DNA from 2 places in the Micromonospora sp. NBRC 107095 genome. Region 2 is predicted to be linked to the other one. Evidence: riboswitches for the same ligand, from Rfam matches in the RefSeq annotation. Region 2 holds a riboswitch; the other holds the start of a gene.
The links. Region 2 has a riboswitch for ZMP and ZTP ahead of QSK15_RS08620 (bifunctional 5,10-methylenetetrahydrofolate dehydrogenase/5,10-methenyltetrahydrofolate cyclohydrolase). Riboswitches for the same ligand answer to the same signal wherever they lie in the genome.

Region 1 (6,550 bases), on a different contig from region 2:
GACACCTTCCACCGGCACCTCGTCGACGACCTGGGGCACCGACCCGAGCAGGCCCGGCGTCTACTGCTGCAGTACGGCCGGACCAAGGGCATCGTGCACCACCTGATCGCCCGTCACCTCGCCGTCGACGAGGGGATCACCGTCGACGGCGAGGACATCGTGGTGACCGTCGGCTGCCAGGAGGCCATGTTCCTGGTGCTGCGGGCGTTGCGGGCCGGGCCGACGGACGTGCTGCTGGCGGTCGCACCGACCTACGTCGGGCTGACCGGGGCGGCCCGGCTGGTGGACCTGCCGGTCTGGCCGGTGGCCGGTGGGTCGTCCGGGATCGACCTGGCCGACCTGGCCGCCCAGGTGCGCCGGGCCCGGGCGGCGGGGCTGCGGCCGCGCGCCTGTTACCTGATGCCGGACTTCGCCAACCCGTCCGGGGTCAGCATCGACACCACCCACCGGAGGCGGTTGCTGGACCTGGCCGGGCAGGAGGAGCTGCTGCTGCTGGAGGACAACCCCTACGGCCTGTTCCCCGTCGACGACGGGCCGCGCCCGCCCACCCTCAAGGCGTTGGACACCGGGCGGCGGGTCGTCTACCTCGGTTCGTTCGCCAAGACCGTGCTCCCCGGTGCGCGGGTCGGGTACGTGGTCGCCGACCAGCGGGTGGCCGGCCCGGACGGGCGGGTCGGCCCGTTCGCCGACCAACTCGCCATGATCAAGAGCATGGTCACGGTGAACACGTCGCCGATCGCGCAGGCGGTGATCGGTGGCCGGCTGCTGGAACACGGTTGCAGTCTGGTGGCCGCGAACACCCGGGAGCGGTCCGCGTACACCCGGAACCTGCGCCACCTGGTGGCCGGCCTGGCCCGACGGTTCCCGCCCGGGGCGGACGGCGCGGCGGCGGTGCGGTGGACGGTGCCGGCCGGCGGGTTCTTCGTGGTGGTGACAGTGCCGTTCCCGGTCGACGACGCGTTGCTGGACCGCTCGGCGCGCGACCACGGGGTGCTGTGGACGCCGATGGCGCACTTCTACGACGACACCGTGCCGGTCCACGCGTTGCGGTTGTCGGTCAGCGCGGTCACGCCGGAGCAGATCGACGTCGGGTTGGACCGGCTCGCGGCGCTGATCGCCGACGAGCGGACCCGGCGGGCGGGTTGACGCTGACGCACCGCGTTCATCGGATGGCAGTGTGCGACGACCCCTGTGCCGCAGTCCTGGTTGGACGGACATAATAGGGCCCATGGTTGCCTGGGAGTACGCCCTGCTCGTCCGTCGCTATCAGGGACAGGGCCGCAATTTTCACGTCTCGTTCGTCTGGTACGCGCCGGACGGCTCACGCAAGGACATCACCGCGTACGGCGACACGGCCATCGCGCATCTGAACCGCGCCGGCCGGGAGGGGTGGGAGCTGGTCTCCGCCGCCGAGGACGTCAACAACGTCCAGGGCAGCACCGAAGTCCACCGCTACCACCTGAAGCGCCCCATCGCCTGAGAGTGTCGGCCCGCCGCCGGTGGAGCTCACCTGAGTGAGCGGCACCGGCGGCGGTGCCGTCGGCGGGTGCGGTCGCTCAGGCCAGGTCGATGCCGGGGTAGAGCGGGTGCGTGGCCAGCAGGTCGGTGGCCTGACGGGCGACCTTGTCGGCCAGGCCCGGGTCCAGGGTGTACTTCGCCTTTGACGGGGTGCCGTCGGCGTTGGCGCCGGCGGTGGTCTGGGTCAGCACGGTGTGGATCAACTCGGCGGTCTGGTCCATCTCGGCGGTGCCGAGGCCCCGGGTGGTCAGCGCCGGGGTGCCGATCCGGATGCCGGACGTGTACCAGGCCCCGTTCGGGTCCTGCGGGACCGAGTTGCGGTTGGTGACGATGCCCGAGTCGAGCAGGGCCTGCTCGGCCTGCCGGCCGGTGAGCCCGTAGCCGGACACGTCGATCAGCACCAGGTGGTTGTCGGTGCCACCGGTGACCAGCTTCGCGCCCCGGCGCAGCAGCCCCTCGGCGAGCGCCTGCGCGTTGTCCACGATCCGCTGGGCGTAGTCGGCGAAGTCGGGCCGGCGGGCCTCGGCGAGCGCGACCGCCTTGGCGGCCATCACGTGCGGCAGCGGGCCACCGAGCACCATCGGGCAGCCCCGGTCGACCTGGTCGGCAAGCTCCGGCTGGCAGAGCACCATGCCGCCGCGCGGGCCGCGCAACGACTTGTGCGTGGTGGTCGTGACGATGTGCGCGTGCGGCACCGGGTCGAAGTCGCCGGTGAAGACCCTGCCGGCCACCAGACCGGCGAAGTGCGCCATGTCGACCATGAAGGTGGCGCCGACCGAGTCGGCGATCTCGCGCAGGATCCGGAAGTTCAGCTTCCGGGGGTACGCCGAGTAGCCGCCCACCAGGATCAACGGCTTGAACTCGCGGGCCGCCTCGGCCACCCGGTCGTAGTCGATCAGGCCGGTCGCCGGGTCGGTGCCGTAGCTGCGCTGGTCGAACATCTTGCCGGAGATGTTGGGCCGGAAGCCGTGGGTGAGGTGACCACCGGCGTCCAGCGACATGCCGAGCATCCGCTGGTTGCCCAGCTCGCGGCGCAGCGCGAACCAGTCGGCCTCGGTGAGGTCGTTGACCTGGCGGACCTGGGCCTTCTTCAGGGCGGGGGACTCCACCCGGTCGGCCAGCACCGCCCAGAAGGCGACCAGGTTGGCGTCGATGCCCGAGTGCGGCTGCACGTACGCGTGCGCGGCGCCGAACAGCTCCCGGGCGTGCTCGGCGGCGAGCGCCTCGACGGTGTCGACGTTCTGGCAGCCGGCGTAGAAGCGGCGACCGACGGTGCCCTCGGCGTACTTGTCGCTGAACCAGTTGCCCATCGCCAGCAGGGTCGCCGGGGAGGCGTAGTTCTCGCTGGCGATCAGCTTGAGTGACTCCCGCTGGTCGGTCAGCTCGGCGCCGATGGCGTCGGCGACCCGCGGCTCGACAGCCCGGATCACCTCAAGGGCGCTGCGGAATGCGGTGGACTCGGCGTTGCGGGACATGCGACCTCCTACAGACGTGCGGAAGGCCCAGGCGCTCGGCAGACGTCCTCATGACGGGGCCGCTCCCCGATGGTTATCCATCCCCACGCGCCAGTAACGGCCCGCGACGATCCTACCGGGCCGGGCCCGGTCGTTCGGGCCGCCCTCCGGGAGCCGACCCCCGCCGATGTGGTTGGGCGTTGCGTCGCGGGGCACACGGTAGGGGACCACCGCACCGTCACGGGTGCGGCCAGGGTTCGCACAGAAGGAGTCGAGAACATGACCACACCCATCTCGGACCGACCACTCGCCCTGGTGACCGGGGCTTCCAGCGGGATCGGGTACGAACTGGCGGCACAGTTCGTCGCGCACGACTTCGACCTGATCATCGCCGCCGAGGACGAGGGCATCGAGGTGGCGGCAGAGAAGCTGCGCCGCGACGGCGGCCCGCGGATCTGGTCGGTCCGCGTCGACCTGGCTCGCGAGCAGGGCGTGACGGAGTTGGTGGCCGCCGTCACCGCGACCGGACGACCGCTGGACGCGCTGGCGCTCAACGCCGGCCGGGGCGCCGGCGGCGCCTTCGTGGGCGACACCGACCTCGCCGACGAGCTGGAGATCGTCGACCTCAACGTGCGCTCGACGGTGCACCTGGCGAAGCGACTGCTGCCCGGGATGGTCGAGCGGGGTACGGGCCGGGTGCTCTTCACCTCGTCGATCGCCGCCACCATGCCGGGGCCGTTCCAGGCGGTCTACAACGCGTCGAAGTCGTTCGTGCAGTCCTTCGCCGAGGCGCTGCGCAACGAGTTGAAGGACACCGGCGTCACGGTGACCTCGCTGATGCCCGGGCCGACCGACACGGAGTTCTTCGACCGGGCCGACATGGAGGACACCCGGGTGGGCTCCGGCAGCAAGGACGACCCGGCGAAGGTCGCCGCCCAGGGCTTCGAGGCGATGATGAGAGGCGATCAGACGGTCACCGCCGGGTCGCTGCTGAACAAGGTGCAGACCGCCGCCGGCAAGATCATTCCGGATCGGCTCAAGTCCGAGCAGCACCGCCGGATGGCCGAGCCGGGATCGGGGAGCTGACCTGTGGTGCACGAGGAAGGGCCCGGCGTGATGCCGGGCCCTTCGTGGTGAGTGGCGGCCTCAGGCCGTCACCGCGTCCATCGCCTTCTTGATCGCCTTCGGGTCACTGGGCGTACGAGGGGCGTCCGCCCGCAGCGCGATCATCTTCTCGCCGATCTCCTGCAACTGCTTACGACCCAGGGCCTCGCGGACCTTGGGGAACCACTCTTCCTCTTCCTCCTCGACGTGGTGCGTCACGTTCTCGATCAGCACCGTCGTCTTGGCATTGAAGTGCTCGTGGTCCGCATCCATGGCGGCCAGCTCGGCGCAGAGCACGTCGGCGACGTGGTGTTCCTCGTACGACTCGAGAATGTCGTCCTCCAGGTCGGGCAGCAGCCGACGGACCTCCGGGTACATCACCTCGTTCTCCAGATAGGTGTGCACCGTCAGCGCCTCCAGGATCTGGTCCACCAGCTTCTGCCGCTGGCTCGCCGGCCCCTCCTCGGCGTCCTGGAAGGCCTTGAACAGACGGCGCATTTCCTTGTGGTCCTCTTTGAGCAGGACGATGGCATCGGTCGACACCGCTATGACCTCCCTGAAAAGTCTCCGCTGGCGGATTTTCGGTACCCCCACGCCGACTGCGGAAACAGATGAAACCGCCTCAGACCATGGCGAGGGTGCGGGGGATCTCGTCGAGCAGCTCCCGGGCCAGAAAGCCGATCCGGCCGTAGCGGGGGACCAGTCGTTGGCCGCTCACCGAGTGCGCGTACGAACCCCAGCAGGCCGCCTGCGCCGGGTCGGCACCCCGGGACAGCAGCCCCGCCAGCAACCCGGCGAGCACGTCCCCGCTGCCGGAGGTGCCCAGCCCGGCGTCGCCGCTCTCCTCCCGCCAACCCCGCCCGTCCGGGGCGGCCACGTGCCCGTACAGCGACACGACCGCCTCGTAGCGGGCGGACAGCTCGGCCGCCTCGGCGTCCAGGTCGTCGCCCGGCTCTCGCCCGAGCAGGTGCCCCGCCTCGGTGACGTTGGGGGTGAGCACCACCGGTCGACCGGAGCCGACCAGCAGGTCCGGCGCGTGGCTGAGCGCGCCGAGGGCGTACGCGTCGAGCACCAGCGACGTGTCCGGGCGGGCCGCCTCCAGGACCAGGCCCAGCAGGCGGTTCGTCTCGTCGATCGCCTTCAGGCCGGGGCCGAGCGTCACCACATCGGCCTGCGCGACCAGGTCGCCGAGCTGCCCGTCCCGGTCGGCGGCCACCGCGCCGTCGGCGGTCTCCGGCAGGCCGACCACCAGCGCCTCGGGCACCTGGATGCTCAGCGCGGCGGCGGTGGACTCGGCGGCGGCCAATTGGAGCACCCCGGCTCCGGCGCGCAACGCGGCCACCCCGGCGAGCAGCACCGCGCCCGGCGTGAAGCGGGAACCGCCGACCACCAGCACGGTGCCCCGGCTCTCCTTCCCACCGACCGGCATCGGCAGCGCCCAGTCCCGCAGCAACGCCGGGGTGATCACCCTCACCTCAGACCGGCTCGGCATGGATCTCGTCCTCCCTGGTCGGCTGGGCACCCTGTCGGTGCAGGTGGCCGACCTCGTTGAAGCCATCGAGCGTCAGCCGGTGCTCCGCGTCGGCGGACCAGTCGGTGATGGAACAGTTGGCGATCACGTGCTGGCGGGTCAGCGCCATCAGGTCCGTCTCGGTCAGCCCCTCCACCAGGTAGCGCAGCAGAAAGACCAGCGCGTCATGGCCGAAGAGCAGAACACGCTGGCCCTCGTGGTCTCGGCGCAGGTCGCCGAGGAGGGTGCGCAACCGCAGCGCCACGTCCGTCCAGGACTCTCCGCCCGGGGGCCGGTAGTAGAACTTGCCGAGTCGTTCCCGGCGCGCGGCCTCGTCCGGGTACCGCCGTCGCACCCCATGGCCGGTCAGCCCGTCGAGGATGCCCAGCTCCCGGTCGCGCAGCCGCTCGTCCCGGCTCACCGGGATGTCGGTGCCGTGCAGTGCCAACTCGGCGGTGGAGACTGCCCGCAGGTACGGCGAGACCACCGCGACGTCCGGCCGGCGGTCCGGGGGAAGCGCGGCCAGCCAACGTCCGGTGGCCCGGGCCTGTTCCTCCCCGGTGGGGGAGAGTGGCACGTCGGCGTCGCGGTGCCGGAGGCCGATCAGCTCCTCGCCGGTCGCCTCGGCGTGCGTCGCCGCCACGTTCGCGGTGCTCTCACCGTGCCGGATGATCCAGAGCGTCGCCAGTTCCGCCATGCGGCCCCCCTACCCGGGCGCCGCCGCCGGTAACCGTGTCCGGTGATCCGTTGTGCCCATCTCGGGTCGGTGGGCGTCCGGGCGGGGGCGCAGGTCGTACCCTCGGCAGATGGCCACGGCGGCGGAGGAGATCCAGGTTGGCGAGCGGCTGGTCCGCGTCTCCAGCCCCGACAAGCCCTACTTCCCGGAGCGTGGGCTGACCAAGCTGGACGTGGTCCGCTACTTCCTGGCGGTGGGTGACGGCATCCTGCGCGCACTGCGGGATCG
Region 2 (6,550 bases):
CTTCGAGGTCCAGGTACTGGCGGAACCAATCCGGCACGGCGTTTCGGTAGGTGCTCCAGCGCCCGCGTTGCCGCCCTGCTCGTGCGAGGTCGCGTAGCGGCTCGGCGTCATCACCCCGGACCCCGTAGAGGTCGAGTAGCAGGTTCAGGTCGGTGAGCTTGATGCCCGACTGTCCAAGTTCAACTCTGCTGATCTTGCTTGCTGCCGCATCGATGACGCCGGCCGCCTCGTCCTGCGTCTTGCCTGCACCTTCACGAGCCCGTTTGAGGGCAAGGCCGAGACGCCGCCGCTGGATCGTCGGGTTCACCACCGGCTGATTATGGCCCGGCCGTAGCCGGTCACCGCGACACGCCGCGAAGAGGTTCCCAATTTAGGAGTCCAACTTTAGCCTGATTGCACTTCCAAAACAGGAGTCCAACTTTGGAGCCTTATGGGATCGCGGGTGCCGTACGACGACTACCTGCTGGCGGTGGCGCTGACCTTGGCTCGGCGGCATCGGCCGGTCTGGTCGTGGCAGCGGTGGCGGCGGATCTGTCGATGCGGGGCCGACCTGCCGTGTCGTGCCCGGCACCGCATCCCGATCCGGCGAGGCCACTGGCCAGGGGAGGAGCAGGAGTGACCGAGGATCAGGTCGGACGAATCTTGTCTGTGCACCTGCCCGGCGTCGACGGGCTCTGCGCCGGCTGTCGCTGGTGGTGGGCGCGGCTGTCCCCGTACCCCTGTTATCAGGCGGAATGGGCGGCTCGCTGGCACGCCCGGTCGGTCACCCGGCGCTTCCTGGATGGTCTGTCGTGACCACCCATGGCCCGGTCCTTCCGGTGTGGACCTGCGGCGGCTGCGCCGCGCCCTGGCCCTGTCGGACCCGGCGCACCGAACTGGCTGCCGAGTTCGAGGGCGCGCCCGTGTCGTTGGCCCTCTACATGGGGTCCTACCTGGTCTGGGCTGCCGAGGATCTGACCTGGGTGCCCGCCGGGCTGCTGCACCGCCGCTTCCTGGGCTGGGTCCGGTGAGTCTGATCCAGAAAGCTGGTGGGATCACCTGATGCCGAGTAGCTGTGGACGACCGGGCTGCTCAGCACCAAGTGATCTCGGCGACCGGGCTACTGGTTCGCGCGTTCGGCGGCGCGTACCGCGTTGCGGAACAGCATCGCGACGGTGGTCGGGCCGACCCCGCCGACCCGGGGCGTGATCGCGCCGGCGACCTCGGCGCACGCTTCGTCCACATCGGGCAGGAGGCGCCGCCCGTCGTAGCGGACGCCGGCGCCGATGACGACCGCGCCGGGCTTGACGTGCTCAGGCTGCACGATCCCGGGTACGCCGGCGGCGGCGACGAGGATGTCGGCGCGGCGGGTGTAGCGGTCCCAGTCGGGCACGCCGGTGTGGACGACGGTGACGGCGGCGTTGGCGGTCGGGCGCTTCTGGGCGAGCAGCATCGCCAGGGGTCGGCCCAGGGTGGCACCCCGGCCGAGGATGACGACCTCGCGACCGGAGACGGGGATCTCGTGGTACGCCAGGAGGGCTTCGATGCCCGCGGGGGTGCACGGCAGCGGGCCGGGCAGGCCGACGGCGAGGCGTCCCATGTTGAGCGGGTGCATGCCGTCGACGTCCTTGTCCGGGTCGATGGTCTGCAGCGCGGCGTCGTAGTCCAGGTGCCCCGGTACGGGGTACTGCACGAGCAGTCCGTGCACGGCCGGGTCGGTGTTGAATCGGGCGATGGCCTGGTGCAGTTCGGCCTGGGTGGCGGTGGCCGGCAGGTGCACGTGCGGGGAGTCGAACCCGAGCGCGGCGGCCTGACGCTGCTTGATGGCGATGTAACCGGCGCTGGCGTCGTCGTCGCCGACGAGGATGGTGGCGAGGCTCGGTGTGATGCCGCGCTCGCGCAGGCGGGTGGCGGCAGCGGCGGTTTCGGCCAGGACGGCTGCGGCGACGGGTGCGCCCGGCAGGAGTCGGGCCGTGCCCGACGTGTTGTGGTTGTCGACGGATGGGCTGGTCGTGGTCATGATGGTTCCCCGACGCAGGCGCCCAGGCGGTCGACGCCCGCGAGAGGCTCCCCGATGGTTTCACCATCCCCGTGCCGCCAGTCGCCGGTGCTTCGATAATGCCGCATCACCAGGGTGGTTGCCCAACTGGACCGGCAGCGCCGAGTTCCCGCCGGGCGAAAAGCAGCAGTCCGGCGTAACACCCGCGCTCCGCCGTACGAAGAAGGGGTGTGAAGGCGCGAGAGAGGACGGCCCGTGAGTGAGCCCGGCCGAGCCGATGATGACATTTCCGGCATCGGGGCCGATCCGGTGGCCTTCGAGGTCTTCTACCGGCGGCACCTGGAGGCGGTGGGCAGGTTCGTGGCGCGGCGGGTCGACGACCCGCACCTCGCCGCCGACCTCACCGCTGACGTGTTCCTGGCGGTGATCGAGTCGGCGGCCGGCTACCGACCGGACCGGGGTAGCCAGATCGGCTGGCTGTACGGGGTGGCCCGCAACGTCATCGGCGACGAGCGGCGTCGGGCGGCTCAACGGCTGCGGGTCACCGGTCGTCTGGCCGGACGGCGGGACCTGGGCCCCGATGACATCGCCCGCATCGAGGAGCGCATCGACGCCGAGTCGGCGGCCCGCCGCACCCATCGGGCGCTGAGCGAGTTGCCCGAGGACACCCGGATCCTTGTCGAACTCGTCGCCGTGGACGGCCTCACCATCGCGGAGGCGGCGACGGTGCTCGGGGTCTCGCCGGTCGCCGCCCGGGTCCGCCTGCATCGCGCCCGCCGCGTCGTCCGCGCCGTGCTCGCCCACCCTGCCGCCACCCTCGCCTGATGAGACGGAGATGACGATGAACGAGATCGAACGGTCACCCCGGGGCTTCGAGGAGCAACTCCTTCGGGACCTGACCGCACACGTCGCCCAACGGTCCGAGGCGGCGTCGGCGGCCCGTCCCGAAGGACGCCGCGCCCGGTTCCTCAGCGGTTGGCGCCTCGCCGGAGCGGTCGGGCTGGCGGTCGCGCTGACCGCCGGTGGTCTGGCGGTTCAGACGATGAGGCTCGGCGATCAGCCGCCGCCGACGGCCAGCGCGTCGGAGATCTTCCATCTGGCTGCCGACGCGGCCCGGCAGCAGCCGGAACTGACCGCCCGGCCCGATCAGTACGTCTTCACGGAAATCCTGGCGACTGTCCGGGATCTGCCGGACAGCGGCCCATACCAGACCATCCGGAACCAACTGTGGCAGTCGGCCGGCGGAGTCGCGTACACGCAGGGGCGGTACCGACCCGAGGCCGATCCGAACGGGTGGAGCGGGCTGAGGGAGCTTCGCATGAACGATGCCGGCGATCCCGAGAAGGAGCTCGACGCATTCCAGCCGCCCGCGTACCACGGCGACCTGCCCACCGAGCCGGACGCGCTGCTGCGATACCTCCGGCAACACCCGGTCGACCTGCACCTTCCCGAAGGCGCCGACGAGGACGCCGTGTACGGGGACGAGAGCATGGCGTACACCACCGCGCGGTCGATGCTCCGCGGTTACGTGCCGCCCCGAGCGCTGGCGGCGCTGTACGAAGTGCTGGCACGGGAGCCCGGGGCGGTCGTCATATCCGGCGACGTGGTGGACGCCGCCGGCCGGCACGGGGTGGCGATTCGGATGCCCGGTGTGATCGGTGGAAACGTGGACCTCATCTTCGATCGGGACTCCCACGTCTACCTCGGCACCCGCAACTCGGTGATCCGCAACGGCAAGGAGTCACTGGAGTCGGCCGCCGCGGTCCTGCGGGTCGCCATCGTCGACCGGCCGGGCCAGGTGCCGTGAGCAGCGCCGGTCAGGGCTGGGCGAACAGCGGCCCGTAGTTCGAGCGGAACATCTGCTCGCCGAGGCGGCGCATCACCAGGTCGCGCAGCGCGGGCGGGAGCCCGGTGGCCTTGTCGCGGCGGTGCGTCTGGCTGAGCACCCAGTTCGTCCGCGGGCGGCGTCGCGCCTCGAAAGCGCGCAGCGCGTCGGCGACGGCATCGGCGGCGGCCAACGACGAGGCGAGCACGACGGCGTCCTCCAACGCCATCGCCGCACCCTGGGCCATGTTCGGCGAGGTGGCGTGGGCGGCGTCGCCGATCAGCAGCACCGGTCCCCGCGCCCAGGAGTCGAGCACCACCTCCTGGTTCGGCCCGGCGTGCAGGGTGCTGTCGTCGTAGTCCAGGGCCTTGAGCATGGTGGCCACCGGCTCGCTGTACGTCGCACCCAGGTCGTCGCGCCAGCCGGGCCGCTCGGCCACCGGGCCGTCGTTGTAGTAGCAGTACGTCTGCTCGGCGCTGATCGGGATCGTCAGGAACTGCCTCCCGCGCCCCAACTGCACCGACCAGACCGGCTCGTCGTCGATCCGGGGAGCGACCCACCGGTACGCGTACTGGCCGAGGTCGCGGGCGGCGTGGCCGTCAAAGGCGAGCCGGCGGACGGTCGAGTGCACCCCGTCCGCGCCGAGCACCAGGTCGTACCGGTCGGTGCTGGTGTCGTCGAACTCGACGGCGACCTGGTCGCCCTCCGGCAGCAGTGCCACCGGCTGGCGGCCCCAGCGGATCGGGGCGTCGCCGACGCCGTCGAGCAGCGCCCGATGCAGCTGTGCCCGAGGCAACGACACGCACGGCCCGACGCCCCGCCAGAGCGCTGCCACGTCGATGTCGAAGAGGCGACGCCCGCGCTGGTTGGTGCTGCGCTGCCGGGTGATCTCCACGGCGACGTCGGCGACCGGCTCGCGCAGACCGAGGACGTCGAGCATCCGGGTCGCGTTGCCGGTGAGGTAGATCCCGGTGCCGGCGTCGGTCGGCCCGGGCGCCCGCTCGACCACGTCGATCGTCGCGCCCCACTCGCGCAGCGCGGCCACCGTCGCCAGTCCGGCGACACCTCCGCCGACGATCAGTACCCGGACACCCTTACCCCGCACGACCTGTTCCTCCCCGTTGCCCCTGCCCGCTGAGCTGATGATCAACGGCCCGGACGCGGCAGAACTCTACGAGGTGGGTGAGTCAGAGCACGGGAATGGGGGCTGAAATACCGAGGAATGGGCTGCGACGATGAGCCGATGACGACCGCTGAGGTGTACGCCGCGTTCGGTAGCCGGGAGGCGCGCGGGGTGTCGCCCACGTACGAGCGCCTGTCGCAGGCGGTCGCCCACGACGAGGCACTGCTGGCCCTGGTCGACGGGCTACCGCCGGCCAAACGGCAGCCGAACCTGCTGTTCGGCGTCGTCCGCTGGCTCGGCGGCCCGGTGGACGACCCGGTCACCTTCCACGACTACGTGCTGACGCACTGGCCGGCCATCGAGGCGCAGATGCTCACCCGGGCCACCCAGACCAACGAGGCGGGCCGCTGCGCGGTCCTGCTGCCGCTGCTCGCCGCGCTGCCACAGCCAGTGGCCCTGCTGGAGGTCGGCGCGTCGGCCGGGCTCTGCCTCTACCCCGACCGGTACGGGTACCGCTACGGCGATCATCAGGTCGGCTCCGGTGAGCCGGTCCTCGACTGCGCCGCCACCGGGTTGGTGCCGCCGGCACGCGTACCCCAGGTGGTGTGGCGGGCCGGCCTGGACCTCAACCCGCTCGACGTGACCGACCCCGACGACGTGTCCTGGTTGGACGCCCTGATCTGGCCGGAACACGCCCACCGGCGGGCCCGGCTGCGCGCCGCGGCGGCGATCGCCGCGGCCGACCCGCCGCTGCTGGTCCGCGGCGACCTGGTGGACGACCTGCCGGCGCTGGCCGCGCGGGCACCGGCCGACGCGACGCTCGTGGTCTTCCACACGTCAGTGCTCTACCAGGTGCCGGCCCCGCGCCGGGAGGCGTTCGTCCGGTTGGTCCGCGAGCTGCCGGGGCACTGGGTGGCGAACGAGGGGCCGGAGGTGCTCCGGTACGACGCGTTGCCCGCGCCGCCGAACGATGCGCTGCACAACGTTCTCGCGCTCGACGGGAAGCCGGTGGCCTGGGCCAGAGGCCACGGCCAGGCGATGACCTGGTTCGGCTGACGGGCGGGTCGCCCCGGCCGGGTCAACGAGCCGGCTCGGGCATCCGGGCGCGCAGAGCCCTGATGAACCAGTCCACCGCCGGCGCTGTCGCCGCGCCGGTCGACCAGCCGTTGAGCACTGCCAACAGGTCGAGGTAGCGGTCCCGGCGGGGGTCGTTGGCCGGAACGAGCCGGTCGAGCAACCGCTGGCGCAGGTCAGCGTCGTCCGGGTGACGGTGCAGGCGCGCGTACCGACCGGTGACGGCGGTGACCACCGGGTCGGCGTCCGGGCTGGTCGGGTCGAGGCCGGCCGTCAGGGCGGCGGCCACCGCGTCCCGGACCACCGCGACGGCGTCCGGGCGGGGCAGCCCCGGGACGTCATGATCGGCGGCGTGCTGCCGTGCCAGCAGCCGCATCCGCTCCCGGAACCCGGGGTCCCGGCACAGCTCGGCCAGCTCCAGCCACGCCTCGATCTGCTCGCTGGTGGGGTCGTCGGGCAGCTCCGGTGTCATCGAGACGATCACCCCCGGGTACGCGGGCCAGTCGTCGAGGCCGTCGAAGACGCTGCCCAGGAAGTCCGCCACCAGCTG

Region 1: another riboswitch for ZMP and ZTP. It lies ahead of QSK15_RS16460 (glycine hydroxymethyltransferase); the one in region 2 lies ahead of QSK15_RS08620 (bifunctional 5,10-methylenetetrahydrofolate dehydrogenase/5,10-methenyltetrahydrofolate cyclohydrolase).

Annotation. Positions count from the first base shown of each region.
Region 1 covers NZ_BSTU01000002.1:875,230-881,779, forward strand. Annotated here, with positions in the region: gene QSK15_RS16450 (aminotransferase-like domain-containing protein) at 1-1,146, shown strand, start outside; gene QSK15_RS16455 (hypothetical protein) at 1,220-1,480, shown strand; gene QSK15_RS16460 (glycine hydroxymethyltransferase) at 1,557-2,993, opposite strand; ZMP/ZTP riboswitch at 3,012-3,101, opposite strand; gene QSK15_RS16465 (SDR family NAD(P)-dependent oxidoreductase) at 3,252-4,058, shown strand; gene QSK15_RS16470 (hemerythrin domain-containing protein) at 4,119-4,619, opposite strand; gene QSK15_RS16475 (NAD(P)H-hydrate dehydratase) at 4,699-5,568, opposite strand; gene QSK15_RS16480 (histidine phosphatase family protein) at 5,552-6,283, opposite strand; gene QSK15_RS16485 (DNA polymerase domain-containing protein) at 6,393-6,550, shown strand, end outside.
Region 2 covers NZ_BSTU01000001.1:1,835,857-1,842,406, forward strand. Annotated here, with positions in the region: gene QSK15_RS08605 (helix-turn-helix domain-containing protein) at 1-310, opposite strand, end outside; gene QSK15_RS08610 (hypothetical protein) at 616-795, shown strand; gene QSK15_RS08615 (hypothetical protein) at 792-1,010, shown strand; gene QSK15_RS08620 (bifunctional 5,10-methylenetetrahydrofolate dehydrogenase/5,10-methenyltetrahydrofolate cyclohydrolase) at 1,100-1,999, opposite strand; ZMP/ZTP riboswitch at 2,013-2,094, opposite strand; gene QSK15_RS08625 (RNA polymerase sigma factor) at 2,234-2,803, shown strand; gene QSK15_RS08630 (CU044_5270 family protein) at 2,820-3,785, shown strand; gene QSK15_RS08635 (FAD-dependent monooxygenase) at 3,796-4,908, opposite strand; gene QSK15_RS08640 (DUF2332 domain-containing protein) at 5,047-5,982, shown strand; gene QSK15_RS08645 (MerR family transcriptional regulator) at 6,005-6,550, opposite strand, start outside.